3 regions of the Paenibacillus sp. FSL K6-0276 genome follow, and region 1 is predicted to be linked to each of the others. Evidence: a T-box and tRNA genes for the amino acid it is inferred to sense, from the RefSeq annotation. Region 1 holds a T-box; the other regions hold tRNA genes.

The links. A T-box is a leader RNA that pairs with one kind of tRNA and senses whether it is charged. The one in region 1 lies ahead of metG (methionine--tRNA ligase), so its partner is inferred to be a tRNA-Met.
Region 2: it encodes a tRNA-Met, which carries the amino acid that the T-box ahead of metG (methionine--tRNA ligase) is inferred to sense. The anticodon was not compared.
Region 3: it encodes a tRNA-Met, which carries the amino acid that the T-box ahead of metG (methionine--tRNA ligase) is inferred to sense. The anticodon was not compared.

The regions. Positions count from the first base shown of each region.
Region 1 covers NZ_CP150276.1:4,412,012-4,422,094, reverse strand. The annotation lists gene MHH52_RS20940 (response regulator) at 1-364, shown strand, start outside; gene MHH52_RS20935 (stalk domain-containing protein) at 1,280-3,514, shown strand; gene MHH52_RS20930 (Fur family transcriptional regulator) at 3,739-4,200, shown strand; gene yidD (membrane protein insertion efficiency factor YidD) at 4,203-4,466, shown strand; T-box leader at 4,506-4,766, shown strand; gene metG (methionine--tRNA ligase) at 4,816-6,828, shown strand; gene MHH52_RS20915 (zinc ABC transporter substrate-binding protein) at 7,050-8,039, shown strand; gene MHH52_RS20910 (metal ABC transporter ATP-binding protein) at 8,074-8,823, shown strand; gene MHH52_RS20905 (metal ABC transporter permease) at 9,175-9,978, shown strand; gene MHH52_RS20900 (cytochrome c biogenesis protein CcdA) at 10,068-10,083, shown strand, end outside.
Region 2 covers NZ_CP150276.1:4,849,823-4,859,905, reverse strand. The annotation lists rRNA gene MHH52_RS23050 (23S ribosomal RNA) at 1-204, shown strand, start outside; rRNA gene rrf (5S ribosomal RNA) at 351-467, shown strand; gene MHH52_RS23040 (AAA family ATPase) at 679-1,194, shown strand; tRNA gene MHH52_RS23035 (tRNA-Glu) at 1,299-1,373, shown strand; tRNA gene MHH52_RS23030 (tRNA-Val) at 1,463-1,538, shown strand; tRNA gene MHH52_RS23025 (tRNA-Met) at 1,583-1,659, shown strand; tRNA gene MHH52_RS23020 (tRNA-Asp) at 1,685-1,762, shown strand; tRNA gene MHH52_RS23015 (tRNA-Lys) at 1,776-1,848, shown strand; tRNA gene MHH52_RS23010 (tRNA-Gly) at 1,885-1,959, shown strand; tRNA gene MHH52_RS23005 (tRNA-Arg) at 1,970-2,046, shown strand; tRNA gene MHH52_RS23000 (tRNA-Leu) at 2,066-2,144, shown strand; tRNA gene MHH52_RS22995 (tRNA-Lys) at 2,228-2,300, shown strand; gene MHH52_RS22990 (aldo/keto reductase) at 2,418-3,338, opposite strand; gene fabV (enoyl-ACP reductase FabV) at 3,554-4,744, opposite strand; gene MHH52_RS22980 (ornithine cyclodeaminase family protein) at 4,948-5,922, shown strand; gene MHH52_RS22975 (membrane dipeptidase) at 5,934-7,097, shown strand; gene MHH52_RS22970 (CocE/NonD family hydrolase) at 7,109-9,241, shown strand; gene MHH52_RS22965 (BofC C-terminal domain-containing protein) at 9,323-10,042, shown strand.
Region 3 covers NZ_CP150276.1:151,517-161,599, forward strand. The annotation lists rRNA gene MHH52_RS00710 (16S ribosomal RNA) at 1-346, shown strand, start outside; rRNA gene rrf (5S ribosomal RNA) at 471-587, shown strand; tRNA gene MHH52_RS00720 (tRNA-Ile) at 625-701, shown strand; tRNA gene MHH52_RS00725 (tRNA-Ala) at 786-861, shown strand; rRNA gene MHH52_RS00730 (23S ribosomal RNA) at 1,032-3,960, shown strand; tRNA gene MHH52_RS00735 (tRNA-Ser) at 4,043-4,134, shown strand; tRNA gene MHH52_RS00740 (tRNA-Met) at 4,165-4,241, shown strand; tRNA gene MHH52_RS00745 (tRNA-Val) at 4,250-4,325, shown strand; tRNA gene MHH52_RS00750 (tRNA-Thr) at 4,358-4,433, shown strand; tRNA gene MHH52_RS00755 (tRNA-Asp) at 4,448-4,525, shown strand; tRNA gene MHH52_RS00760 (tRNA-Phe) at 4,592-4,664, shown strand; tRNA gene MHH52_RS00765 (tRNA-Tyr) at 4,674-4,759, shown strand; tRNA gene MHH52_RS00770 (tRNA-Lys) at 4,765-4,837, shown strand; gene MHH52_RS00775 (helix-turn-helix domain-containing protein) at 4,978-6,081, shown strand; gene ugpC (sn-glycerol-3-phosphate ABC transporter ATP-binding protein UgpC) at 6,196-7,317, shown strand; gene hprK (HPr(Ser) kinase/phosphatase) at 7,527-8,465, shown strand; gene lgt (prolipoprotein diacylglyceryl transferase) at 8,478-9,509, shown strand; gene ppaX (pyrophosphatase PpaX) at 9,515-10,083, shown strand, end outside.

The sequences.
Region 1 (10,083 bases):
TGGAGCAGACAATGATTCTGGCAAAAAAACACCGGATCAGCTAATGAACTTAGCCGCCCAATATATCACTGAACATCTCCACTCAGATATCGGGATTGAGGAAGTGGCGAATAAGATCAGCATTAGCGGCAGTTACTTCTGTCTCTTGTTTAAGAATCATTTTGCAATGACTTTCGTGGAATACGTAACACTACAGCGAATTGAAGCTGCTAAGTTTATGCTTACTAATAGCGATAAGAGCATTACGGTGATTGGTTCCGGAGTGGGTTATCAGGAACGACGTTATTTCACAAAGGTATTTCAGAAGCAGACGGGGATGTCTCCTAAGGAGTATCGCGACCGATGCCGGGCCGAAGCGCAGTGAGGTCGGCGTTACTGCAGTGTGGTGAGGTTTAGCGTCTCTGCGAGGAATATTTGGACTTACGGTCGCTGTTATTATCGGATTTCTTGATTAGAAACCGCAGCTCGCGGTTGAAATCCAATGATAGCATGATAAAGAGCAATGTGCGATTTACGTATGGCTGTGATAGAAGTACATAAGCTAAGATTAATTAAATGATTTTAAACAGTAGAGATGATTCACCTTGGTTTCCAAGGAGAATCATCTCTTTTCTCAATAGAAATATAATATGTTCCCTACACCCCCGAAAAAATATCATATGTTTTAAATAGAGTGTAAGAAAGATGTATAAGACGTTAGCAGAGCAATCGTGATTAGGGCTTTAGATTGGGATGAAGGGGAACTGGGAGAACTGAAAATGAATGTGGAATTGTGCTTTAAGAGCTACGGTCTGAGCCTGTTTTTCACTGATTTGTTTGCATGAGAGGTCAGCAATTGTATGGTCCAGGTTTTGAAGCAGGGAGTTATAGCTTGAGCATGGGATAGCCATTTCTTTGTCATGGTAGTTTTTACAAATGGCAGTGTGGTTCCCTACTCAACTTTGCATATTTTGTTTGCGAGATTACGAACAAAAGCAAATGAAAACGAATATACCTAGGCGCAAAATACACATATTTATATGGATAACCTCAATTTTTTCTGGGAGGAACTGAAAGGTTGGATTTGTTTTTTTTAATACTGAGTTAATCTTTCTTTACTTTAAAATGAAACTTTTTGCGGCCGAATGCGTCTAATACTATGTTTTGTTATAACGAACGTGGCAAAAAGCAATTCTTCCGCTCTGCTGAGGGCGGTTGCGTTTTTGCGGGGAATATAAGAGGAGTATGAAAAAGACAGAGACCTACTTATATTTACAAATAGGAGCAGAGGAGTCATATCATGGATTTAAAGAAATTAACGTTAGTTGCTGTTTTGGCCATATCTCAGGCCGCCTCGGCAGTGCCGGCTTTTGCCGAAGCTGTCAATAATACCTCCGGTAATACCAATGCAGTAGGAGCATCTGCCACATCTGTGACAGATGTAATGCCAGAAGCTACTGACCCATTGCCGCCAATGCCAACTGAGGTGCCAGGGGGAGTAGTATCACCTACACCAACTCCAACTCCAAATACTGGAGGAACAACTGAACCTACGACAACAACCGAACCTACATCAACAACGGTACCAACGCCTACTCCGATCCCTACTGCAACACCTGAAACTACTACACAGCCTACATCGACGGATGGTGTTCGTGCTGCGGCTAGTAATCAGCTTGTACTTATGATGAACAGCAACAAAATGTACCAAAACGGCGTTGAATATTTGGCTAATCAGCCAATGGCCGTGAAGAATGGTGTCTCATACGTTTCGATCCGGGCTATGGTAGAGCGCGTAGGTGTGAAATACGTTTATGATTATAAAACGAAAGAGACCATTGTTACCAAGGGAAGCGACGTTATGCGCTTTAAGACGGACAGTAAGATCTATTCCGTTAATGGTAAAAATGTGACGATGAAAGGTCCAGCTTATCAATTCAAGGGTACATTCATGGTTCCTTTGACGTCCATCACTGGAGCGTTAGGCATTCCTTATACTGTTGATAATGTGCAAAAACGGGTGATTCTTACGCTGAACACGAAGCCTAAAGCTTCTTTTACAGTGCCAACTCAAATTTATGCTGGTGATACAGTGAATTTTGTGACTTCCAGTTCTTCGCCGAATGGTTCGGCCATTGTCGATGAGCGTTGGGATGGAAATAAGCAGGATGTCTATGATACACCAGGGGTTTATGTAGTATCCTATTCCGTTATGGATGCGAATGGACAGTGGAGTGATCCTTATTCCGTGACCATCAATGTGCTTAAACCAAATACACCGCCAGTTGCTAATTTCACGACAGACAAGGATTCTTACAAGATGGGTGAAATGATCACTTATTCGGATCTAAGTAGCGACCCAGACGGTGATCAAATTGAAGTAACTTGGACAAACAAAGCAGAAGCTTTCTTCACTCCAGGTCCAGCAACAGTAGCCATTCAAGTAAAAGATTCACATGGCGCAATCAGCACTTTTGAGAAGACCATTAATATTTCGGATGAAGTCTTGTACAGTAAAGAAGATTTCTACAGATTATTCGCTTCTCCGGGTAGTGTATTTAACATCGACGGATCGATGGTTCCAACTTGGCAGAAGGTAGCCTATAACCTCTCTTCCGAGCCTTATACCCTTATTCGCAGTAACAGCCCAGAAACAGTGAATACGGAAGGGATCACGTATAAAGAAACATCATTCGGAGGAACTCGATTCTTGGTCCACCACAAGAATAATATGAATATTAAAACGAAGGTGTATGTGATTGCTAAGAATAACAATCTGTACCCTACAACAATTACAACAGAGTATGTAGGATTTGGTGGTCCAAACTCTTATCCTGAGGGTACTGGTAAAATGTCAGTGCAGCGGTACTGGGAGTCTATGCAGACCAGAAGAGATTATAAGACAACTGTCCTACAACCCGGGGAAAGCGTCTCGATTCTTACAGAACTAAACAAAACTGCGATGAAACCAGGCGAAATTGTTTCACTCCAAGCGGACTTATTTAGTGATTATCCTATTGAATATAATGTCATGATGATCGATGCAAATAAAGATCCGTTGACTACACTTCCTACACTTCCAATATTGGATCGTGATGGGGTGCATAACCGAGGAACTTATGCTGATTCTACACGCATCATCACGGTTAGCGATGAAGTAGGAGCAAGTCCTGTGAGACTTCTTATTGGTGACAATTCGAGTGATTTGAATTTGATCGGTGTAGACCCAATGAACGGTACTGAAGCATCCAATGCGGGTAATTTCGGCGTGTTATACAAAATCAAATTCGATCATGTCGCACCTAATTCCTTGGTTACGTTTAATCCACGTGGCGGTAATTACATGGGGCCAGTCATGGTTAACGGTCAAATCGTACACATGCCGACTTCGGGAAGTCTCTCATCCGCTGACATGAATAGTGTGATTTATCGTACTGGTGATTTTGGTGGCTCCGTGGAGATTTTGTTCACAGCAGCTTCTGGTAGTAACTTGCCGGTGAATTTCTTGGTAACACCGCTACCAGCGAAGAAATAACAGAATAGGTTTATCCCTTAAACACCATTTGGGATTCACCTTGCAATAAAAAGTCCGGCTGAATATTCCGCAAAGGAATACCAGCCGGACTTTTGTATTTAAATGTATGATTTACTCAGATGAACGCTCATGCGCACGGTTGATTCATTGACGGGGCATTTATTTTGGGGCATTATTAAGAGAGTGAATTATAAATGAACTGAAATGTAATGGGAGATGAGCGTATGCTGTCGACAGAACAAATATTAGAAGTCATGTCGGGGCAAGGTCTGCGAATCACCGACCAACGCAAAACGCTTGCCAAGTTATTCGGCGAGAATAAGGGTTATTTGTCAGCGAAGGATGTCTATGAGCATATGGGCCGCAAGTATAGCGGACTTAGCTTTGATACCGTGTACCGCAATCTGCGTGTAATGGAAGAGCTTGGTGTACTTGAACAAATCGTCTTTGAAGACGGAGTGAAATTCAAGGGAAGCTGTAATCATCAGGATCACCATCATCATATGATCTGCCTTCAATGCGAGAAAACCTACCCGATTAATTTCTGCCCGATGAATTTAACGGATACACCTGATCAATTCCGGGTAGTCAAGCATAAATTTGAGGTGTTCGGTTATTGCAAAGAATGTGAAGAGAACCGGGAAGAAGAACTAGTCGCAGCAGCTAATCACAAAAAAGGGGTTTAAGGATGGCGACCCTTCGAAGAACGATTCAGGCTCCCATTCGGGTGTACCGCAAGTACATTTCCCCGATTAAGCCTGCCACTTGTCGCTTCTATCCAACCTGCTCTGCCTATGCATTGGAAGCGATTGAAGTCCATGGTCCTCTAAAAGGCTCATGGCTTGCTGCCAAGCGGATTGCTAGATGCCATCCCTTCCATCCAGGGGGACTTGATCCGGTTCCGCCTCTTGAGGAACACCCCACGAAGAAGGATTCTGCTCGCGCGACTTGACACGAACCCTTGCCATTGGGTATATTCACAATAATAGTATGAATTCCGAGGAACGGATGAGTAAATCGGTACGTCCATTACAGAGAGCCGGAACGAGCTGAAAGCCGGCATGGAGCGTTAGATTGAATATGGTCCGGGAGGAACTGTGTTCGAGCGGGAACTGCAATTAAGGTTCACGTAAGATAACGGCGTGTTCCAGCGTTAATGGACAGTTCCCGCGAGGGAACTGGCGAAGCCTGTTCTCTGTGAAGAGACAGGAAATTTGGGTGGTATCGCGTGAGTTATACTCTCGCCCCATTATAGGGGCGGGAGTTTTTTGTCTTTTTATGAAAGAAAGGATGATTAATCAATGAGCGAGAAGAAAACTTTTTACTTAACTACACCAATCTACTATCCGAGTGATAAGCTGCATATCGGACATGCTTATTCTACCGTAGCTGGAGATGCAATGGCTCGCTACAAACGTCTACGCGGCTATGATGTACGGTATCTTACAGGTACAGACGAGCATGGTCAAAAGATTGAACGGAAGGCAGAGGAAGCTGGCAAAACCCCTCAGCAGTTCGTAGATGACATCGTTGTTGGTATTAAAGAATTATGGCGCAAGCTAGACATCTCCAATGATGACTTTATCCGTACAACGGAAGAACGTCATAAAAAGGTTGTTCAGGATATTTTTGATCGACTGCTCAAGCAAGGTGACATCTATAAAGGTGAATACGAAGGCTGGTACAGTATTCCGGATGAAACCTTTTATACAGAAACACAATTGGTTGATATCGTTCGAGATGACAATGGCTTAATCATTGGCGCAAAAAGCCCAGATAGCGGTCATCCCGTTGAACTGGTGAAGGAAGCGAGTTATTTCTTCCGGATGAGTAAATATGCAGATCGATTGCTGCAATTTTATGAGGAGAATCCGGAGTTTATTTTGCCAGAATCCCGTAAGAACGAAATGATCAATAACTTTATCAAGCCTGGTCTGGAGGATCTTGCGGTTTCCCGTACGACATTCGATTGGGGAGTTAAAGTTAAAGGTGACGAAAAGCATGTAGTGTACGTATGGATTGATGCTTTGACGAACTATATTACTGCTTTGGGTTACGGCTCCGAGGATCGCAGTCTGTACGATAATTTCTGGCCTGCAGACGTACACATCGTCGGCAAAGAAATCGTCCGTTTCCATACGATATACTGGCCGATTATTCTAATGGCACTGGGTGAACCTCTTCCGAAACAAGTGTTTGCACATGGCTGGCTGCTTATGAAGGATGGCAAAATGTCGAAATCCAAGGGTAATGTAGTAGATCCTGTTACTCTGATTGATCGTTACGGCCTGGATGCACTGCGTTATTACCTGCTACGGGAAGTACCGTTTGGTTCGGATGGTACATTCACACCTGAAAGCTTTGTAGATCGGGTTAACTATGATCTTGCTAATGACCTTGGTAACCTGTTGAACCGGACAGGTGCGATGGTGGAGAAGTATTTCGGTGGAGAGCTTCCAGCATATGAGGGAAATGTAACAGCTTTTGATGGTGAGCTTCAAGCAGCGGCAGAGAACACTTATGCCAAAGTAGAAGAAGCAATGGAAAAAATGGAGTTCTCCGTAGCGCTGACAGCTATCGGGACGTTTATCAGCCGTACCAATAAATATATTGATGAGACGCAGCCATGGGTGCTTGCTAAGGATGAGAGCAGAACTGCCGAGTTGGCCTCAGTGATGAGACATCTCGTGGAAGGTCTTCGTACGGCTTCCATTCTTCTGCAACCATTCGTGACGCAAACCCCAGCGAAGATTTGGGAACAGCTTGGAATCGAATCAGGTGAGCTGACGACATGGGACAGCGGCAAGACCTTCGGTCTGATTCCGGCAGGAACGAAGCTGGTAAAAGGCAATCCTATCTTCCCGCGTCTGGATGTGGAGCAAGAGGTAGCTTATATCGCAGAAGCAATGGGCGCTGGTAAGCCAACTGCTGAAGTGACCGAAGCAGCACCTGCTGCGACTACAGTATCGGAGCCTGAGGAAGAGCATAAAGAAGAGATCGGCATCGACGATTTCGCGAAGGCTGAGCTACGTGTAGCTCAAGTCATTGCGGCTGAGCCCGTTAAGAAAGCCGACAAGCTGCTGAAGCTACAATTGGATCTAGGTTATGAGCAGCGTCAAGTCGTTTCTGGTATCGCGAAGTTTTACACACCGGAAGAGTTGGTGGGACAGAAAGTGATTTGTATTGTGAATCTTAAGCCAGTGAAGCTTCGTGGGGAGTTATCTCAAGGAATGATTCTAGCGGCTTCTAAAGGTGATCAGTTGACCATCGCCACAGTTCCAGACAGCATGCCAAATGGAGCTATTGTGAAGTAAGACTAGTTATGTAGAATATATAAATGTAATTGTTATATTAAGAAAGGGAATGTTCCTTCAGCTGGATAAGCTGTGGGAACATTCCTTTTTTCAAAGTATAAGCAGGGTTAAGGTTCAGAGTCATCTTACCAGGATTTATTGTTGACTTATCGTAATGATTACTATTATACTTCTAATAGTAAAGATTACGATTTGAGAGGAAGATCAATTTAATGGTTGCTATGAAGTCACGAATAAGTCTGCTTATACTTGCACTGGTGCTTGTATTTACACTCACTGCATGTGGACCTAAGAGCAGTGGAAGTATAGTTGAAGGGAAAGTAAATGTTGTAACCACTTTTTATCCTATTTATGAGTTTACTCGGGAAATTGGTGGAGATGATATAAATGCCATTAATTTGCTTCCAGTTGGCGTAGAGCCACATGATTGGACACCGCGCAGTCAGGATATTATCAACACCTCCAAAGCGCAATTGTTCCTGTATAATGGAGCAGGGCTTGAGGGTTGGGTTCCTAATTTTCTAAAAGGACTTGATAGTAGCAGCAAGGCGGTAGCCGTTGAAGTAAGTAAAGGCATTGATTTAATAATGACCGATGAAGATGACGGACATGATCACGGGGGGAGTGGTGAAGAGGATCATCATGAGGAAGATGCTGATCATAATAGCCATGCTGCTGGGGACAGCCTTCATACAGACCCACATACCTGGGTAAGCCCGAAGTCAGCGATCATTATGGCCCGCAATATAAAAGAAAGTCTTCAGTCCGTGGACCCAGAGCATAAAGATAGTTATGAAGAGCGTTACAATAAGCTTGCTGAACGTTTACAGGCTTTGGATAGTAAATTTGAACAAGAGCTTACAAAGCTGCCTAACCACAAAATTGTAGTCTCGCACCAAGCATTTTCATACCTTACTCGTGATTATGGGCTTGAACAGCATGCGATTATGGGATTATCCCCAGACGCTGAGCCGCGTGGACAGGATTTAGTGAACCTGGCGAAGATGGTTAAAGAAGAAGACATTCGGTATATCTTTTTTGAAGAGCTGGTCTCCGATAAACTGGCTAAGACGTTAGCAGCTGAAGCCGGTGTGTCTACAATGGTTCTTAATCCGGTAGAGGGTCTTACTGCGGAGCAAGAAAAGAACGGGGATAACTACTTCACCTTGATGGAGAAAAATTTGCAAAATCTGATTATGGCTTTACAATAAAAAGGAAAGTATAAGGAAAAGGCGGTGCTTAAGCATGCAATCGGTATCCTTGGACTGCCATCAGCATATCATCGATATACAGGATCTTTCTTTTTCATATGGCGAACAGAAGGTTATTTCGAATCTTAACTATAGTGTAAGAGAGCGAGACTTCCTCGGTATCATTGGTTCTAATGGCGCTGGTAAAACAACACTGATGAAGATGATTGTCGGTTTGCTTCCGGCTAGCAGTGGTGAAATTAAATTATTCGGAACGACTGTCCGCAAGTTTAAAGACTGGGAACGGATAGGTTATGTTCCGCAAAAGAACGCCTTCAACCCGCTGTTTCCAGCAACGGTGCGTGAAGTAGTGTTATCTGGTTTGTACAACAACAAGAATCTTATTCGAAGAGTATCTAAGGCTCAGCATCGTCAGTGCGAAGATGCACTGGAAGTGATGCGAATACAAGATATTGCGGAGAAAAGAGTAGGCCAGCTGTCAGGCGGTCAGCAGCAGCGTGTATTTCTGGCGCGTGCTTTGATCAACCATCCGGACTTGCTGATTTTGGATGAGCCTACAGTCGGTATTGATGCTGAATCACAAGCAGGATTCTTTGATTTAATTACACATATGCATGCCCATCATCATATGACATTCCTAATGGTGTCGCATGATATCGACATGATTAAGAATTACTTAGGTAATGAACCTGTGCAAACGAACGGCAAGATTAACTTTTTCTCCCGTCACTCTCATGATTTGCAGAATTGTACGGAAGAGAACCTGCAGCATACGCTTTCTTAGGTCTTAGTTAAACTCTGATAGTAGAAGAGGTCTCTCTATTATTGGCGGGCATACATAGAGCTGGAGAGTGGGAATTGCAAGCAGTTGAGATCAGCTTAAAGCGGTATTTGACCTTTCCGTATCTAAATACCGCGACGCTGTAAGCGTGCCCCGTAAGGGGCGAAAGCGATCTTTCCCCGACCTATCTAGGTTCAGTAACCCGTCCTCCTACGCTAGTTGATCTTAGCGGGTGTCCAGAGGGCAGAGCCCTTGGGGCCCTCCCTTGGAAGGGAGGGTTTGGGAGGGATCGAAAAAAGGTTTTAATAAAAGCTTTTAAAAATGTTTCAATTGTTCTACGGAGGAGAGTTAAAGTTGGAAATTCTATTTAGCGATTTTTTTCAGCGGGCGCTGGCAGGCGGTCTATTGATTGGCATTACAGCGCCGCTTATAGGCGTTTTTCTTGTGCTCAGACGTTTATCCATGATTGGGGATACGCTGGCTCATGTTACAATAGCCGGTGTAGCACTTGGTTTTTTAATAGGTGTCTATCCGCTGGGAGCAGGTCTTATATTTGCAGTGGTGGCTTCCTTCGCGATTGAGAAGCTTCGCAAGGCTTATAAGAGTTATGCAGAGCTCTCGATTGCCATAATTATGTCGGGCGGGGTGGCCTTAGCCTCACTCTTTTTCACCTTAGGAAAAGGTTATAATGCAGACGTTATGAGTTATTTGTTCGGTAGCATTTATACACTAGATAATATCGATTTAATCGTAGTAGGGATAGTAACGATAGCTGTTGTAGTAGTAGTTACGATGTTCTTTAAGGAGTTCTTTTTGCTTAGCTTTGAAGAGGATGCTGCGAGTGTCAGCGGACTGCCTGTGAAGCTGCTTAACATGCTGATTACCATTCTGACGGCGCTTGTAATTAGCACAGCGATCAAAATTGTCGGATCCTTGCTAGTATCTGCTCTACTAACCATTCCGGTGGCAATTAGCTTATTGCTGTCTCGAAGCTTTAAATCCTCGGTCATCCTATCGGTCATTATTTCGGAAATTGCTGTTGTAGGCGGACTAGTAGTAGCAGGAGTTTGGAATCTGGCCCCTGGTGCTACCATTGTGCTTTTACTCATATCGTTTTTAGTGTTGACCTTGATCGGCAAAAAGGGTTTGCCAGCATAAACAGCGAATAAAAAATACGGTACATTAGGTAGGAGTAAAGCTACAAGGTTCCATGAAGTGACTCGAATGCTGGAAGGAGAGCCGCTACTTTGTCTAATATCAATG
Region 2 (10,083 bases), 440 kb from region 1:
GCACCAGTTGTTTCGCCAGAAGCATGGCTGGGTAGCTACGTACGGACGGGATAAGCGCTGAAAGCATCTAAGCGTGAAGCCCCCCTCAAGATGAGATTTCCCAATTAGTAAGACCCCTTGAAGACGACGAGGTAGATAGGTTGGAGGTGGAAGTGCAGTAATGCATGGAGCTGACCAATACTAATCGGTCGAGGGCTTATCCTATACTTAAAACGCAAATTCGATTCGGATTCAGTTTTCAGGAATCAAGTTCTAACCCATATGGTCCTAGTGGCTGTATGATGATGAATTTGTTTTCAGCATTTGGCGATGCTGAGACCTGAATAATGCATTTGTACCGCAAATGCCCGTTTGGTGGCGATAGCGGAGGGGTTCCACGCGTACCCATCCCGAACACGACCGTTAAGCCCTCCAGCGCCGATGGTACTTGGACCGAAGGGTCCTGGGAGAGTAGGACGTTGCCAAGCACGCAAGACCACTGTTGAGTATTCGATAGTGGTCTTTTTGTTGTACAAAGAATTTGCTTGTAAAGGTTTAAAGAAAACAATGAGAACCAAATCTATTTAATAGTGTATTAAATGGAGGGTGTTTTGTGATAATGTGGGTTAATAGAGTTACTTCTTATGAGACTATTTTTAGCCAGTCACAATAATAGATCTTTCATGGGGGATAATGATCTTGATTATATGGATCAATGGTGCTTTTGGTGCGGGGAAGACAGAAACTGCATATGAATTACATCGCAGACTTCCTAATTCTTTTGTATACGATCCAGAGAATGTAGGGTATTACATAAGAGCAAACATTCCTGATGTGATGACAAAAGGTGACTTTCAGGACCATTACCTTTGGCGTGAATTTAACCATTCCATGTTAAAATATATAGCCAGCGAATATAGTGGGACGATTATCGTACCTATGACCATAGTCAACCCAGATTATTGGATGGAGATTGCGGGTAAGCTAATAAAAGAGGGATTAGAGGTTCATCATTTTACTTTGTGTGCCTCACGAGAGACGCTGCTTAAGAGATTGAGTGGTAGAGGTGAAGGGAATGACTCATGGACCGTTCAACAGATCGACAGATGCATCACAGGACTGAATAAGGACGTATTTAAAGACCATTTAGACACGAACAACCTGACTACACTTGAAGTCGTAGAGGCTATAGCCCTTAAGCTGGATATCACTTAATGCCAACTTAGGGTAGGTGTGAAATTTGTTTAATATATGTATTGCTATACTTCGGATTACATGATATAATATTTTTTGTTGTCAAAAGATTTTGTTTTCAATATGGCCCGTTGGTCAAGGGGTTAAGACACCTCCCTTTCACGGAGGTAACATGGGTTCGAATCCCATACGGGTCACCATTTCTTTATTGAAGCTGAATTCAGCTACATAAGAAATAGTTGCATTACATTCATGATTATGTTATGATAATTGAGTTGCTTCTTTACATGGAGGCTTAGCTCAGCTGGGAGAGCATCTGCCTTACAAGCAGAGGGTCGGGGGTTCGATCCCCTCAGCCTCCACCATGAAGCTTTCGAATTGTAACTGATAGCTGAATATCTTTTAATGACGCGGGGTGGAGCAGCCCGGTAGCTCGTCGGGCTCATAACCCGAAGGCCGCAGGTTCAAATCCTGCCCCCGCAACCAAATTTCATCAAGCAATTATTCTTCTGGAACCGTGGTGTAGTTGGCCTAACATGCCTGCCTGTCACGCAGGAGATCGCGGGTTCGAATCCCGTCGGTTCCGCCATTTTCTTGCTTATGAGCCATTAGCTCAGTTGGTAGAGCACCTGACTTTTAATCAGGGTGTCGAAGGTTCGAGTCCTTCATGGCTCACTTCTTAAGTGAGTCGGACATTAATACATACCGTGTGCGGACGTGGCTCAGCGGTAGAGCATCGCCTTGCCAAGGCGAGGGTCGCGGGTTCGATTCCCGTCGTCCGCTCCATATAAATTTTGCGCCCTTAGCTCAGCTGGATAGAGCGTTTGACTACGAATCAAAAGGCCGGGAGTTCGAATCTCTCAGGGCGCACCATCTTTTAACTTTATACTTTGCCGGCGTGGCGGAATGGCAGACGCGCTCGACTCAAAATCGAGAGGGAAACCGTGGAGGTTCGAGTCCTCTCGCCGGTATCAATTACCAAGTGAAGCTCTTATGCGTTATAAAGCTAAGAGCTTTTACTTTTCAATTTTTGTAAGGTAGATCATTATATCGTGGACTCTTAGCTCAGCTGGTAGAGCAGTTGACTCTTAATCAATTGGTCCAGGGTTCGAATCCCTGAGAGTCCATCCTAAAGGAAACGGCAAATATGCCGTTTTTTTTTATAAGAGTTATTCGGGTTCAATCATAGTCTACAAAGAAAAGCCACGAGGTACGATATTAGCGTACTTCGTGGCTTTTGATATTTATGGAAGGACATTACCGGCAGCGCGGTAGATTTCATACCATTCTGGTCTAGTGAGTGTAATATCGGATGCTTTAGCAATATCCCGCAAGCGCTGCGTATTGGTTGTACCTACTACGGGCTGCATATTTGCTGGATGTCTGAGAATCCAAGCGATGGCAATGGCCGTATTAGTCACTTCTTTTTCAGCCGCCAAGCGGTTAATAACCTCGTTCAATTCAGGGAACTTGTCGTTGTCCAAGAATACACCTTCAAAGAAGCCGTATTGGAAAGGCGACCATGGCTGAATGGTCATGTCATGTAGGCGGCTATACTCCAAAATCCCGCCATCATGGACAACTGAACTGGAGTTAGTCATATTCACATTGAAGCCGGTATCAATCATACCAGTGACCATAATGCTCAACTGCAGTTGGTTGAATAGTAGCGGTTGCTTTACATTTTTCTTGAGGAGTTCGATTTGCAGCGGGTTCTGGTTGCTGACACCAAAATGCTTGACCAATCCCTTGCTCTCCAGTATGTCAAAAGCCTCAGCCACCTCTTCTGGTTCGAACAGCGTGTCGGGACGGTGAAGCAGGAGCACATCGATATAATCGGTCTTCAAGCGTTTTAGGCTGCCCTCCACGGACTGTAAGATATGCTCTTTGGAGAAATCAAAATAGCCCTTACGGATCCCGCATTTGGTTTGGATAAGCATTTTATCGCGCATACCAGGATTATTCTCCAGTACCCCAGCAAATACTTCCTCGGCTTTTCCGTCCGCGTAGATGTCGGCATGATCAAAGAAGTCTATTCCGAGCTCTAACGCACTATGTACATGTGTATCAGCCTCTTTTGCAGACAAATCCGCAATCCGCATACAGCCAAGCGAAATTTGGGATACATCAAGTGCACCGTTCGATACACTAATTTTCTTAACCATGGTGATTCACTCCTTCGATTGTAAGTAGAACTTGCAGTATTCTATCAAACCATATCACAAAGTGGGAGGCTAAGCCAATATGCCTTACGACGTATAGATATGCTGTTGGCAAAGCACAAAAAAGAGGCTGTCACATCAGTAGAAATTACTACTTTTGAGGACACCCTCTTTTTTGTATACGTTAATATTTAATATAGGGAAGTGCTCATTATCATTTAGTACATATTCGGAATGTCGACATTCGGATCAATGTCAGCTTCGTAGTCGACTCCATCTGTTCTAAAGCCAAACAGATGGAAGAAATCTTGGCGGTAGCCTTCAAGATCAGCCAGTTCACCTGCATTGTCGGTTGTCAGCTCGTCCCAACGTTTCATAACCTCAGTCTGAACATCCTCACGCATTTCCCAGTCGTCAATTCGGATCAAACAGCTTCCGTCAGCAGTAGCCTCGCCCCCACTGTAAAGATGCTCAGAGAACAAGCGGTACATTTGTTCAATACAGTTCTCATGTAGCTCTTTTTCCTTCATCACTTCGTAAAGTGCAGAGATATAAAGAGGTACTACAGGAATCGCCGAGCTGGACTGAGTTACAAGCGCCTTATTAACGGATACAAATGCACGTCCGCCTTTTGGTGCAAGAAGGTCATTCATTTGGATCGCAGTCTGTTCCAGATCGTGTTTGGCTTGGCCAATCGTTCCATCACGGTAGATAGGGTGAGTGATTTCAGGACCAATATAGGAGTAAGCAACAGTAGTGGCACCATCTGCAAGCACGCCAGCTTCTTGGAGCTGATCGATCCACATTCTCCAGTCTTCGCCACCCATAACAGCGATCGTCTGACGTACTTCTTCTTCTGTAGCAGGCTCAATAGTAGTCATAGATACTTCACCTGTGTGGAAGTTCAAGGTTTTATTCGAATACGCAGTTCCAACTGGCTTAATGACCGAGGAGAAGGTTTCTCCTGTTACCGGATGGGTACGGCGAGGTGAAGCGACACTATAAATAACTAAATCGACAGTGCCATATTCAGCTTTTATTAATTCAATGGTCTTTTCTTTAATAGCATCAGAGAAGGCATCGCCAACAATGCTGTGTGATTTAAGTCCAAGCTCTGCTGCTTGTTGTTCAAAGGCAGCGGAGTTATACCAGCCTGCAGAAGCTGTGCGCTGACCTTCCGCAGCCTTATCGAAGAAAACACCAATGGTATTGGCGCCAGCACCAAAAGCAGCTGAAATTCTAGAAGCTAGTCCGTATCCGGTAGAGGCACCAATGACAAGTACATTCGCAGGTCCCTCAATTTTCTTTTGTGCTTTTACATATTCAATTTGTTGTTCTATTTGTTTGGCGCATCCCTCTGGATGGGCTGTTGTACATATAAATCCGCGTGTTTTAGGTTGAATAATCATCAAGGAATTCCCCTTTGTATAAAAATTTAAGTCTTCTGCTACTTCAGAGAAAGTATAGCAAACAATATTTACTAATACAAAGAATTTAGGATATTCGGTAGCGTATTGCTGACTTCCATCTTTATATATGAATATTTAAACCGTATAAGTTATGATAGAAAGAATAATTTTGTATCCACAATTAGGAGAAGGAGGTTTGTCTTATGCTAGTCATTAATCAAAATGAAATTGCTGAGCTATTATCTATGGAATCTTGTATCACAGTTATGAAATCCGTTTTGAAGGACTTGTCCACAGGACAAGCCGTACAGAGCTTAAGACAAGTACTCCCGTTACAGAAAAGCAATCTGATTGGCTTAATGCCGGGATATTTGCAGGGTGAAGAGGTGGCAGGTGCCAAAATCATCAGTGTGTTTCCTAGCAATCATGGGTCGGATCTACCTTCCCATCAAGGTCTTGTTACTCTATTCGATTCTTCTACCGGCGTTCTGAAAGCTGTAGTAGACGGACAAATAATCACGTCAATCCGCACGGCTGCTGTTAGCGCAGTAGCAACTCGTTATTTGGCCAGAGAAGATGCAGAGGTGCTTGCCATTCTTGGCACTGGAGAACAAGCTAAAAGCCATCTGGAAGCTATGCTGTTGGTTCGATCCATTCGCGAGGTTAGAGTTTGGAGTAGGACAATTGCAAAGGCTAGAGATTTCCAAGCAGAAATGAGCAGTAAATGGAATGTGGAGATCGTTGTTGCAGAGTCTGTTCAAGAGACAGTTCATGCGGCAGATATCATTTGTACCGTAACAGCATCTACAGAGCCTGTGCTCAAAGGAGAATGGCTGAAGGCAGGAGTACATATCAATGCGGTGGGAGCCTGCAGACCAGCAGATCGTGAGCTGGATTCGGAGACAGTCCAATTAGCGAAGTTATATGTAGATCGATTGGAGTCGGCGCATAATGAATCCGGGGATTATTTAATTCCGCTGAAGGAAGGCGTGATCACTTCAGGCCATATCATCGGTGAAATCGGTGAGCTGATCAGCGGCAGTATTGTGGGCAGAACCACAGCTGGTGAGATTACTCTTTTTAAAGGACTTGGGCTTGCGATAGAGGATTTAGCAGCAGCAAATTTCATTTATAATGAAGCTGTTAGATTACATAAAGGTATCGAAATTGCATTCTAAGGAGCAATCTCATGATGAGCACATATGAAGGTTTGTATGATTTCAAGTTGACGGAGCAAGAGGAAGAGCGGGCCGTGCGTTTGCATGAGCAGAATATTAATATTGATTTGCTGTTCCAAGGACCTTTATCTCCAAGTGCTATTCCAGAGTCTATGTCCGGAAAAATCAAAGAGCTGTGTGAGCCCTATAAAGATGAGCCGATGGTATACAGCAGCATGCCAGCTAAAATGATCACAAAGCTATCAGCCAGCGGTGAGATTCCCGAGTATAAAGAGGAATGGTATAAGTCAGGAATTACGGCGGGTAATCGGGAACTTCATTTAGAATCCTTAGAAAGCATGATCACTAGCATGGCTGAAGTCCAGCTTCAGTTCGACTCTGCAGATTGGTTAGTTAAAGCTTTAACCGCAGAGGACATACGTGCAGCCAAGCGCAATGGTCATAAGGCGGGTATTATCACGGCGCAAGAAACAGATGGTTTAGGCAGAAACTTAGAACTATTAGATGTGTTACATAATTTTGGATTAAGAATTCTACAATTAACGTACAACAATCAGAATCAGATCGGTGCAGGCTGTGCAGAACATTCGAACGCTGGTATTACGAATTTTGGCAAAAGATTCATTGAGCGCTTGAACAAGCTCGGGATCATTGTAGATACGGGACATTGCGGAAAACAGACTACGCTTGATGCTTGCAACTATTCTAAAACTCCGGTCATTGCTTCACACACGGGTGTAGAGGCTATTTATTCGCATATGCGCTGCAAAAGTGATGAGGAAATCATTGCGATAGCCAAGACGGGTGGGGTCATCGGTATTTTTGCTATGCCGTGGTTTGTTCATGAAGATCCTAATCATACGACCATTGATCATGTGTTGGATCATATTGAATATGTGATTCGGCTTGTAGGAGTGGATCATGTCGGAGTTGGAACCGATTGGCCGATGAGCGACGTGCTTTGGTCATTGGTTCATTTTAAAGAACATATTGCACCTAAGCTAGGGTTCGCCAAAGGAGACGGACCTTCTACTGAAACCGTTGCTGGGCTTGAAAAATACAGTTATTTTATCAACTTTACTAGAGGTCTGGTGGCTCGCGGTTATGCGGATGAGGATATTGCAAAGATCATAGGTGGAAACTGGCTGCGCGTATTTGAAGAAATTTGGGGATAGGGGATAAATAGATGTCAACTTACTTAAACACAACCACATTTAACTTCTACTGTTCTGGCATTTATACAGGGAAAATTCATTTTACGGAACAACAAATCATGCTTGCTAAGGTCGATCCGCGCAGACGAACACAAATGCAGGACAACGTGCTAGATAGCCAGTTCAAGACTGTACTTCCTCTTCAAAAAATCCTCGAACACATCGATGCTTATGCTACAGCGGAATGGGTCAATGATGAGGTAGTTCTGAGTAATAGCGATCTCTATCAAAAGCATATTCAGTATCAGGCTGTAATTGATGGCCGCGAGCTTACTTCACAAGTATGGGCGTTGCGAAAAGAGACGGCATTGGATATTGTGACTTTGGACGGGGAGATTGTCGCTTTTCTTACGCCGAATCGGTATGGCATAGAACTTATTGTTAAAGAAGGCTATGAGAAGCTGACACCTTTAGTTGTCTATGATGATCCTCTTTTGTCCAAGCCAGAGTACGGTGTGAATGATTTGGGTACTTATCTGATTCCGATGAGCGACGATGTGAAGCTGGCTACGGATGTGTTTCTTCCAGAGGGTATTAAGCCGGGAACCAAGCTGCCAACGATTCTGGTGAGAACCTGTTATGACCGTAACGGAAAAAAAGAGATTTTTATGAGATGGGCCAATAAAGGCTATGCGGTAGTGTCACAGGACGTGAGAGGTCGGGCGGATTCGGAAGGGGAATTAATTCCTTTTTATAATGAACGGGATGACGGCTATGATACGATCGACTGGATTATTACACAGGAATGGTCAGACGGAAATGTTGGCATGTGGGGCGCTTCCTATCTTGGGTTTGTTGTTGTGTCGGCGGCAACTAGTGGGCACCCGAATCTGAAGGCCGTTGTGGATGAAGTGAATGTTGGATCACCATTTATAGATACGGCGCGTAAGGGTGGAACGCTTTGCTCTTGGCCACTCTTGTCTTGGACGCTTGCGCAATCTGTAGGTACCCGGACAGATTTTGATATTTTTAGTGGGATTACGGTGAACCCAGAAGCAGCAGTCGATGCGAGACCGATTAAGGAGATTCCTCAGCAATTGATCGGCAAAGCATCAGGTCCATGGGATCTGTGGAGCCAGCATCCGGAGTATGATGATTTCTGGAGAAACTGTACCTTTACTGAGCGTGGTGATCAGGTGCAGGTACCCATGTATGTAATTTCAGGCTGGTATGACGGTGACAGCCCTGGCGTATCGGAGACATGGAGAATGCTGACTGAACATGATGTTCCGAATCGTAAAATCCGACTAGGTGCATGGGAGCATGGGCCAAACAGGGCTAGAGACTATGAGGGGCTAAGCTTCGGCAACGATGCGGTAGTCTATGATTACGATGTTTCTGTACTGCGCTGGTTCGACCGCTTTCTCAAAGGCATTCCAAATGGGATAGATCAGGAGCCTAGAGCCTCTTATTATGTCGTTGGTGAGAATCAGTGGAGAACGTCGGAGGAGTGGACACCTGCTGAAGCAGTGACTTCACCTTTCTATCTTTCCAGTGGTGGTCGGGCTAATTCAGGACAAGGAGATGGGAAGCTGCTCACAGCACCAGAAGAGCGTTCTCCAGAAGATACTTACGTCTATAACCCAAATGATCCTATGAATGATAGCGGTGAGCGAGAGCCTGAAAATTTACGGAAGTACGAGCTACGGAATGATATTCTTGTGTACACTAGTGAGGTGTTGACGGAAGAGTTGACTATAGCTGGAGAATTGTCTGCTGTCATCTATGCCGCTAGCACAGGTAAGGATACAGATTGGGTGGTTACGCTTAGTGATGTGAATGAACAAGGAGACTCTATCCGGTTATCTAATTATATTGTCAGAGCTAAATATCGTCATGGGTTTGATGCACCAGAACTGCTGACTCCAGGTCAAGTGGAGAAATACGATATTTTCATGCCGAATATTGCTCACAGATTTGCGGTGGGACACCGAATTCGTTTCTCGATTACCTCGTCCAGTAAATTCGTTGCTTTCCCTAATACGAATACTGGTGGTAACCCGTATGAAGATGCAGAAGCGATTACGGTTCTGCAGACCGTTTACCATAATAGTGAGTATCCAAGCCATGTGAAGCTGCCGGTGATTCCTAACGCGACAAGATAAAATATCGATTATTCACAGAAAAGCGCATAAATGATCCCTCCTCAGGTCACAATAGGGAAAAACCAGAATGAAGGGATTAACGTGTCGCGCATAAAAAAACAACTTTGGCAGCGATGGAGACGTTGGAAAAAGGCGCTTTGGGTAGGAGCCGCTTGTTTAGCTCTTACTGTACTGGCTTGGCGCAGTATGCAGGTACCTGAGGAAATCAGTGGACTGCTGACGAATTCTAGTTGGGCGGATAGTGCAGAAAGCGAGTTGGCCGCAGCTGTGTTTAAAGTAGGCGTGGACAACGGTGAGGAGAATGAGAAGGACAATTTAAATAACGAACAACTGTTGCAGACGATCACCCAAAGCGGTCTCAGTAGAACCGTTCATTTAAAAATATCGTATGTATCTGGTGAAGAAATTCAGACATTGCCTGGCGTAAAGAACCCGCTTCAGCTTAAGAAAATAATCAACGAACACCCTGCATGGAGCGGTTGGATCAGCAACGAGGGAGATTTATGGCTGGAACAAAAAGTGAATGATCTATCGACCCTAACGAAAAAAGAAGCCTATATCGGTGTCGATGCATTTGGAAATTTGACTTTATTTAAAGGGCCGCCGGTACAGGAAAAGGTTCTGAAGACCTTTTTTCAAATGGATATGGGTTCCTTGAAATCCTCTCTGCCCGAAAGTATTTGGAAAGAGCTTCATGATGGAATCCGTGTTCAGGATATTGAAGAATACAACAGTGTGTTGTCCACCTTCAGTGACTATGCGCGTGAGGCTTCTGAGCATGTCATGAAGAACAAGCAATAACATCTAAAGCATATGAGCTGTCCTAAAGTCATTTTTAATGG
Region 3 (10,083 bases), 1.9 Mb from region 1:
CATCATGCCCCTTATGACCTGGGCTACACACGTACTACAATGGCCGGTACAACGGGAAGCGAAACCGCGAGGTGAAGCCAATCCCATCAAAGCCGGTCTCAGTTCGGATTGCAGGCTGCAACTCGCCTGCATGAAGTCGGAATTGCTAGTAATCGCGGATCAGCATGCCGCGGTGAATACGTTCCCGGGTCTTGTACACACCGCCCGTCACACCACGAGAGTTTACAACACCCGAAGTCGGTGGGGTAACCCGCAAGGGAGCCAGCCGCCGAAGGTGGGGTAGATGATTGGGGTGAAGTCGTAACAAGGTAGCCGTATCGGAAGGTGCGGCTGGATCACCTCCTTTCTATGGAGAATCGTCTTCTGCAATGAAGACATTCAAATCGGAAGTTTAACTTCCACAATAGAACCCTCGGGTTCGAACACTCACTCGTGTTCAGTTTTGAAAGAGCAAGTCTCTTTCGTATGCGTTTGGTGGCGATAGCGGAGGGGTTCCACACGTACCCATCCCGAACACGACCGTTAAGCCCTCCAGCGCCGATGGTACTTGGACCGAAGGGTCCTGGGAGAGTAGGACGCCGCCAAGCGAACAATCAATTATTTGGTTGATTCACAATGTTATATGGGCTTTTAGCTCAGTTGGTTAGAGCGCACCTCTGATAAGGGTGAGGTCGGTGGTTCGAGTCCACCAAGGCCCACCATATAACTTTATAAAGTATGAGGCCTCCGAAAAGTAATCGGAATTAGCTTCAAAGCTACACTTCACTTTTTGGAGTGGATTTTATGGGGCCATAGCTCAGCTGGGAGAGCGCCTGCCTTGCAAGCAGGAGGTCAGCGGTTCGATCCCGCTTGGCTCCACCATAACTTTTTAAAACGAATAACTTTTTTATCTTGATCCTTGAAAACTGGATACCGAAACGAATTTGCGTTTTAGAACATCTTTTAGCAACTTGTGTAAACAAGTAAATGTTATTAGTGAGATGATTCCAAAAGAAATGTCATTGTATGATATTTTCCTGCGGAAAAATCAAGGTTAAGCTAATAAGAGCACACGGAGGATGCCTAGGCGCCAGGAGCCGACGAAGGACGTGGCGAACAACGAAACTGCCTCGGGGAGCTGTAAGCAAGCTTTGATCCGGGGGTGTCCGAATGGGGAAACCCAGCTGTGGTAATTCGCAGTTACTCATCTCTGAACACATAGGAGATGTAGAGGCAGACCAGGGGAACTGAAACATCTAAGTACCCTGAGGAAGAGAAAACAATAGTGATTCCGTCAGTAGCGGCGAGCGAACGCGGAACAGCCTAAACCTAAGAGCTTGCTCTTAGGGGTTGTGGGACGTCTCACATGGAGTTACAAAGGAATATGGTAGGTGAAGAGGTCTGGAAAGGCCCGCGATAGAGGTAAAAGCCCTGTAGCCTAAACTGTGTTCTCTCCGAGACGGATCCCGAGTAGTGCGGGGCACGTGAAACCCCGTATGAATCCAGCAGGACCATCTGCTAAGGCTAAATACTACCTGGCGACCGATAGTGAAACAGTACCGTGAGGGAAAGGTGAAAAGCACCCCGGAAGGGGAGTGAAATAGAACCTGAAACCGTGTGCTTACAAAAAGTCAGAGCCCTATCTATGGGTGATGGCGTGCCTTTTGTAGAATGAACCGGCGAGTTACGTTTAACATGCAAGGTTAAGTCGAGAAGACGGAGCCGCAGCGAAAGCGAGTCTGAATAGGGCGATTTAGTATGTGGACGTAGACCCGAAACCGTGTGATCTACCCCTGTCCAGGGTGAAGGTGCGGTAACACGCACTGGAGGCCCGAACCCACGCATGTTGAAAAATGCGGGGATGAGGTGGGGGTAGCGGAGAAATTCCAATCGAACTCGGAGATAGCTGGTTCTCCCCGAAATAGCTTTAGGGCTAGCCTCGGTATAAGAGTAGTGGAGGTAGAGCACTGATTGGTTGCGGGGCCCGCAAGGGTTACCAAGATCAGTCAAACTCCGAATGCCATATACTTATTGCCGGGAGTCAGACAGTGAGTGCTAAGATCCATTGTCAAAAGGGAAACAGCCCAGACCATCAGCTAAGGTCCCCAAGTGTGTGTTAAGTGGGAAAGGATGTGGAGTTGCACAGACAACCAGGATGTTGGCTTAGAAGCAGCCACCATTGAAAGAGTGCGTAATAGCTCACTGGTCGAGTGACTCTGCGCCGAAAATGTAACGGGGCTAAACACACCACCGAAGCTATGGCTAGATACGTATGTATCTGGGGTAGGGGAGCGTTGTATGTGGGTTGAAGGTGTACCGTAAGGAGCGCTGGACAGCATACAAGTGAGAATGCCGGTATGAGTAACGAAAAGATCAGTGAGAATCTGATCCGCCGAAAGCCCAAGGTTTCCTGAGGAAGGCTCGTCCGCTCAGGGTAAGTCGGGACCTAAGGCGAGGCCGAAAGGCGTAGTCGAAGGACAACAGTTTGAAATTACTGTACCACCGTAATCCGCTATGAGCGATGGGGTGACGCAGGAGGGTAGTGACGCGGACTGATGGATATGTCCGTCTAAGCAGTGAGGCTGATGTGTAGGCAAATCCGCACATCATTAAGGCTGGGCTGTGATGGGGAGCGAAAATTATAGTAGCGAAGGTCATGATCTCACACTGCCAAGAAAAGCCTCTAGCCAGGAGAAGGTGCCCGTACCGCAAACCGACACAGGTAGGCGAGAAGAGAATTCTAAGGCGCGCGGAAGAACTCTCGTTAAGGAACTCGGCAAAATGACCCCGTAACTTCGGGAGAAGGGGTGCCCCGGTAGTGTGAATAGCACGAGGGGGCCGCAGTGAAAAGGCCCAAGCGACTGTTTAGCAAAAACACAGGTCTGTGCGAAGCCGCAAGGCGAAGTATACGGGCTGACGCCTGCCCGGTGCTGGAAGGTTAAGGGGAGTGGTTAGGGGTAACCCGAAGCTATGAACCGAAGCCCCAGTAAACGGCGGCCGTAACTATAACGGTCCTAAGGTAGCGAAATTCCTTGTCAGGTAAATTCTGACCCGCACGAATGGCGTAACGACTTGGGCGCTGTCTCAACGAGAGATCCGGTGAAATTTTAATACCTGTGAAGATGCAGGTTACCCGCGACAAGACGGAAAGACCCCATGGAGCTTTACTGCAGCTTGATATTGAATTTGGGTACGATCTGTACAGGATAGGTGGGAGCCGTAGAAATCGGAGCGCAAGCTTCGGTGGAGGCGCCGTTGGGATACCACCCTGATCGTATCTAGGTTCTAACCTAGTACCCTTACCGGGTACGGGGACCGTGTCAGGCGGGCAGTTTGACTGGGGCGGTCGCCTCCTAAAGAGTAACGGAGGCGTTCCAAGGTTCCCTCAGAATGGTTGGAAATCATTCGAAGAGTGCAAAGGCATAAGGGAGCTTGACTGCGAGACCTACAAGTCGAGCAGGGACGAAAGTCGGACTTAGTGATCCGGTGGTACCGCATGGAAGGGCCATCGCTCAACGGATAAAAGCTACCCTGGGGATAACAGGCTTATCTCCCCCAAGAGTCCACATCGACGGGGAGGTTTGGCACCTCGATGTCGGCTCATCGCATCCTGGGGCTGAAGTAGGTCCCAAGGGTTGGGCTGTTCGCCCATTAAAGCGGTACGCGAGCTGGGTTCAGAACGTCGTGAGACAGTTCGGTCCCTATCTGTCGTGGGCGCAGGAAATTTGAGAGGAGCTGTCCTTAGTACGAGAGGACCGGGATGGACGTACCGCTGGTGCACCAGTTGTTTCGCCAGAAGCATGGCTGGGTAGCTACGTACGGACGGGATAAGCGCTGAAAGCATCTAAGCGTGAAGCCCCCCTCAAGATGAGATTTCCCAATTAGTAAGACCCCTTGAAGACGACGAGGTAGATAGGTTGGAGGTGGAAGTGCAGTAATGCATGGAGCTGACCAATACTAATCGGTCGAGGGCTTATCCTATACTTAAAACGCAAATTCAATTCGGATTCAGTTTTCAGGGAGTCAAATTCCTGTTTGGATTGCTGTGGTACTGATATCGTTTGGAGAGATACCCAAGTGGCTATAAGGGGACCCTCTGCTAAGGGGTTAGACTGCGTAAGCGGTGCGTGGGTTCGAATCCCACTCTCTCCGCCATTTTCAATCCATAGCATTACTAATTATTGTGGCGGTGTAGCTCAGCTGGCTAGAGCGTACGGTTCATACCCGTGAGGTCGGGGGTTCGATCCCCTTCGCCGCTACCATAATACCTGGAGGCTTAGCTCAGCTGGGAGAGCATCTGCCTTACAAGCAGAGGGTCGGGGGTTCGATCCCCTCAGCCTCCACCATTTTCATCTCTTTAAGATTTATTTCACACCGTGCCGGTGTAGCTCAACTGGTAGAGCAACTGACTTGTAATCAGTAGGTTGGGGGTTCAAGTCCTCTCGCCGGCACCATTTTTTATCAATGCGGAACCGTGGTGTAGTTGGCCTAACATGCCTGCCTGTCACGCAGGAGATCGCGAGTTCGAATCTCGTCGGTTCCGCCATTTTTTTCCACAAGATTAGAGTGGGAAGTTTAAGACTACCACTTTATTTTTATGTCAATTTAATATGGCTCGATAGCTCAGTCGGTAGAGCAGAGGACTGAAAATCCTCGTGTCGGCGGTTCGAATCCGTCTCGAGCCACTTTTCCCTGGGGGATTAGCGAAGTGGCCAAACGCATCAGACTGTAAATCTGCTCACGTACGTGTTCGGTGGTTCGAATCCATCATCCCCCACCATTTATGAGCCATTAGCTCAGTTGGTAGAGCACCTGACTTTTAATCAGGGTGTCGAAGGTTCGAGTCCTTCATGGCTCATCCCAAACAGAAAGTCATCACCTTATGGTGGTGGCTTTTTTTGTGTTTTATGGTTGTATTATAGTAGCGCGCTACTGTAGCGATTAACATAATATAAGAGAATATGCTAAAATAGGCGAAAAGAGCAAAAGTGGTGGAGCATGGTGACTATGGATAGTGAGACATTGCGGAAAAAATTAGAGCAGCTCACCGGAAAGAGAACCGGAATCAAGCAGTTAGGGAGGCAGCATTCAGCTTCTCTTTTTAGCATGGGATTAGAAGTACAGGATCAGCTGGTAATCCATGAGGGTCATCTCTGGGCACCTTTGTATGAGAATGATGGACGTGTAACCGCTGTTTGGGTGGAAATGGAGGGGCTTACCTCTCTGGAAGTACAACTGGTCAATTATGCAGTTCGAAATTTTGCTATTGCACTTAAAGCTACAGGGCTTAGAGAAGAAGGTGAAGTGGAGGCACGGCAGCTTGGGGCCTGGTTGAACACGGAGCTAGAGAAAGAAAAAAATGACTCTGAGATTCCCGATGAGATGACCCTAAAGGGACGTCTGTTCGGAGACATGATTCCATTCCTCCTTAGTAGTGAGATTGCACATAGTCCGCAGATCTCTTATCGTTCACTGATGAAATTGCTGCGTAGCTATTTTGAGAACGAAATCCTGCTTATTCCGCTTCAAGAGAAGGAGTGGCTAATTTTAGCTCGCAAAGAATTGCTTACGGGCGGGGATGATAAGGATGATGAAGAAGAGAGCGTAGATGATCTTCTAGCACAGACTAGTATGGGTTTACATGAGCTGATAGCCAGTGAGTGGGTAGGAGTATTCCATTTGGCGGTAGCTCCGGCTATTGTCCCTGTTAAGGGATTGACAGGATCTGTGGCTTTGCTCAGGGAGACGATTGTACTCGGTCGTATCTTCCAAGTAGGTGAGTATATTCATTTACCTTGGGAACTACATTTGGAACGTTTGGTTAACAGTATTCCTGATGTACGCCGCAAACAGTTGCTTGGACAAATTGGTGACTATTCCTCTGTACTATCTGATAAAGAAATGCTGCTGACTTTGGAAACTTTTTTTGAGATGGACTGTAATGTAAGTGAAACAGCCAAGAAGTTATATATCCATCGTAATACACTGCTATACCGTCTGGATAAGATAAAACAAGAGACTGGAGCAGATGTACGAAGCTTTGGGGACGCAGCTATTGTGAAGCTTACTATGCTTTTGTATAAAGTGACGAAAAGGAAATAGGTTTTTTGTGAACCTTACAAATAGCCATCGTGTCCCGACTGGGTTAATATAAATGTACAAGGAAACAGAATTTTTATTTTAACTAATTAATAATTAACTCGAGGGGGAAATACAATGGCAGGCGTACGTTTAGAGCATATTTTCAAAAAATACCCGGGTTCAGATAAAGCAACAGTAATCGATATCAATCTTGATATTAAAGATAAGGAATTTCTAGTATTGGTTGGACCTTCCGGTTGCGGTAAATCCACAACTTTGCGTATGATCGCTGGTTTGGAAGAAATCTCCGAAGGTAAAATGTACATTGGCGATCGTGTAGTTAACGACGTTGCACCTAAAGACCGCGATATCGCGATGGTATTCCAATCCTACGCTTTGTATCCGCACATGAGCGTATACCAAAACATGGCTTTCGGTTTGAAACTTCGTAAAGTGAAGAAGGATGAAATCGACAAGAAAGTTCGCGAAGCTGCTAGAATTCTCGATATTGAGCATTTGCTTGATCGTAAACCAAAAGCGCTTTCCGGTGGTCAACGCCAACGTGTCGCTTTGGGACGCGCTATCGTACGTGATCCACAAGTCTTCTTGATGGATGAGCCTCTTTCCAACTTGGATGCTAAACTTCGTGGTCAAATGCGTGCTGAAATCACTAAACTTGTGAAACGCCTTGAAACCACTTGTATCTACGTAACGCATGACCAAACAGAAGCTATGACAATGGGTGATCGCATCGTAGTTATGTATGATGGTATCATTCAACAAGCTGCTTCTCCTGAAGAGTTGTACAATGAACCTACAAACCTATTCGTAGCTGGATTTATCGGATCCCCTACAATGAACTTTATCAATGGTACTTTGTCTGAAGTGAGCGGTTCTATCCGTTTCCGTGCTGAGAACCTTGATGTTGAAGTACCAGGCGGAAAAGCTCAAATCATCCGCAACAAAGGTTACATCGGTAAAGAAGTAATCATGGGCGTTCGTCCAGAAGATATCCATGAAGAGCCAGTATTCTTGGAAGCTTCCCCGAACACAATCTTTACTTCATTGGTTGATGTTACTGAAAACCTTGGTCATGAAATGCTCCTTTACTTGAGCGGCCTTGGTAAATCTACTGTAATCGCTCGTGTAGATGGACGTTCCACTACTCGCGAAGGCAGCAAGCCAAAATTGGCTATCGATATGAACAAAATTCACTTCTTTGATAAAGAATCCGAAGCTAACATTTTGTTGGGATAAGATTATTGGATCTTTTCTCTTTTGATAAAGCCACCCGAAAGGGTGGCTTTATTGTTTAGATGGACCCTGTTTGGTTAGGCGCTAAGATTGCATTCATAAGCGTTATCAATTAAGATAGCAGGAGAATTACCTCCGGAATGTAATGAGATCGCTGCCAACCGGACGCAGTAAGCGGACAAATACCGCAGGTGACGAAAGGACGAACTTACATGGCTAAGAAAGTAAAAGTATCTGAATTGGTACAGCATTTTCAATTAGAGGTTATTTCCGGCCAGGAAGGTCTAAAGAGACCTATTACGGTTGATGACCTGAATCGCCCTGGACTAGAGATTGCTGGTTATTTTGAATATTATCCGGAAGAACGTGTTCAATTGCTAGGCAAAACAGAACTCGCTTTTTTCTCCATGCTGCCTGAAGCTGAGCGGAAAAGTCGACTTCGTGGAATTTGTAATGACAATACACCTTGTATCGTAATTACGCGTGGTTTGGATGTGCCTCAGGAGTTAATTGATATAAGTAATGAAAAAGCCCTTCCTGTGCTTCGTAGCTCTATGGCTACGACTATTTTCTCCAGCCGTTTGACTAGCTTCTTAGAGGGGAAATTAGCCCCTACGGCGACGATTCATGGCGTACTCTGTGATGTATATGGTGTTGGTATGCTAATTACGGGTAGTAGTGGTATTGGTAAAAGTGAAACAGCCCTTGAACTTGTAAAACGCGGACATCGATTGATTGCTGATGATGCGGTGGAAATCCGTCAGACTTCAGATAACCAGCTGCATGGCACAGCACCTGAGTTAATCCGTCATTTACTGGAGATCCGTGGAGTAGGTATCATTAATGTAATGACACTTTTTGGTGCGGGTGCCATTCGTAATCATAAACGGATTACACTTGTTGTTAGATTAGAAGCTTGGCAGCAAGACAAGCAGTATGACCGACTTGGACTCGACGAGGAAACGACACGGATTATAGATACAGATGTTCCACTTGTAACGATTCCTGTACGCCCAGGACGTAACCTTGCAGTTATTATTGAGGTTGCAGCGATGAACTATCGCCTGAAACAAATGGGCTTTAATGCAGCCCTGCAGTTCACGAATAAGTTAACTGCGACCATATCTGAAGATATGGATGATCTCGATTAGGAGTGTGAGAGAATGTTCCCATTAGCACTAGATCCTATTTTCTTCTCCATTGGATCACTACAAGTACACTGGTACGGATTAATACTAGGCTTCGGTGCACTCGTAGGTTTATTTCTTGCGATCCGCGAGGGCAAACGGTTTGGTATACCACAAGAATTCTTTATGGATATGCTGCTACTAGGTGTGCCTTCGGCCATTATTGGGGCACGGATTTATTTTGTAGCGTTTAAATGGGAGGATTATAAGGATAATTTAATAGATATCTTTAAGATCTGGAACGGTGGTATCGCTATTTACGGTGCGTTAATTGGAGCCATTATTTGTGGGATTATTTATTTCCGCTATAAAGGCTACCCATTCTGGCGTATCATTGATATTTGTGCACCCGGACTACTTGCGGGCCAAATGATTGGACGCTGGGGAAACTTTGTAAACCAAGAGGCATACGGCAGCGTGGTTGAAGAGTCTTTTTTACGGGATAAACTGCATTTACCTGACTTCATTGTGAACCAAATGTACATAGGGGATGCTTTTCATCATCCGACCTTCTTGTATGAATCTCTTTGGAGCTTACTAGGCATCGCGCTACTTATGGTCCTTCGTCGCCAGAAATTTGTGCGTGCCGGTGAGATCTTCATGTCTTACTTTATATGGTATTCGATCGGTCGTTTCTTCATCGAAGCCGTGCGTACGGACAGCTTAGCGTTTAATGGAAGTGCAGGCGTGGCATCCTTTATCAACGGATTGTGGAAACCGATGGAATGGTTAGGCTTTGAACAAGGATACTTGGACCCAAGCTATGGAAATATCCGTATTTCTCAGCTACTTTCTCTACTGATCATCGTCGTAGCTATACTTCTTATCATTATTCGTCGGGTAACCGGTGAGCCTAAAGCACATTATTCTGATCCCATCGTGTGCACTAAACCGATCCATGCAGATAGCGTAGTGCCGGAAAGTGCAGCAAATACACCGCAGAAAGCTCGTCAAGGGGCACAACCTGGGCAAGGACAGCCAGCGGATGGAGATAAGAAGGAGCAGTAAAACTTATGATAGAATGCGTTCTTTTTGATCTAGATGGAACGATTGTCGATACGAATGAGCTAATTATTAGTTCGTTTATGTACGCGCTGAAGGAGAATGGTCTTACTCCACTCACTAGGGAAGAGATTATTCCGCATATGGGCACGACCCTTCAGCAACAGATGAGAGTCTTCTCTGGACTTGAGGATGTAAGTGGTGCGCTAGAAAGATCCTACCGTTCTTATAATTATGAACATCATGATGAGTTAGTACGTCCCTTTCCTCAGGTGAATGAGACAATGGAAGAGCTCTTACGTCGTGGGATTAAAATGGGGATTGTAACCACCAAAATTCGTCCTACAACGATTAAATCGCTTGAGATGTTTGATTTGCTGAAGTACATGGATACGATTGTGACAGTGAACGATGTTACTGAACCAAAGCCACATCCGGAGCCTGTTCTGACAGCTGTCCGTAACCTTGGTGTTGATCCTCGTAAAACCCTTATGGTAGGGGACAGCACGGTTGATATTCAATCGGCAAAGGCTGCCGGTGTATATGCGGCTGGAGTATCGTGGTCATTAAAAGGCGAAGA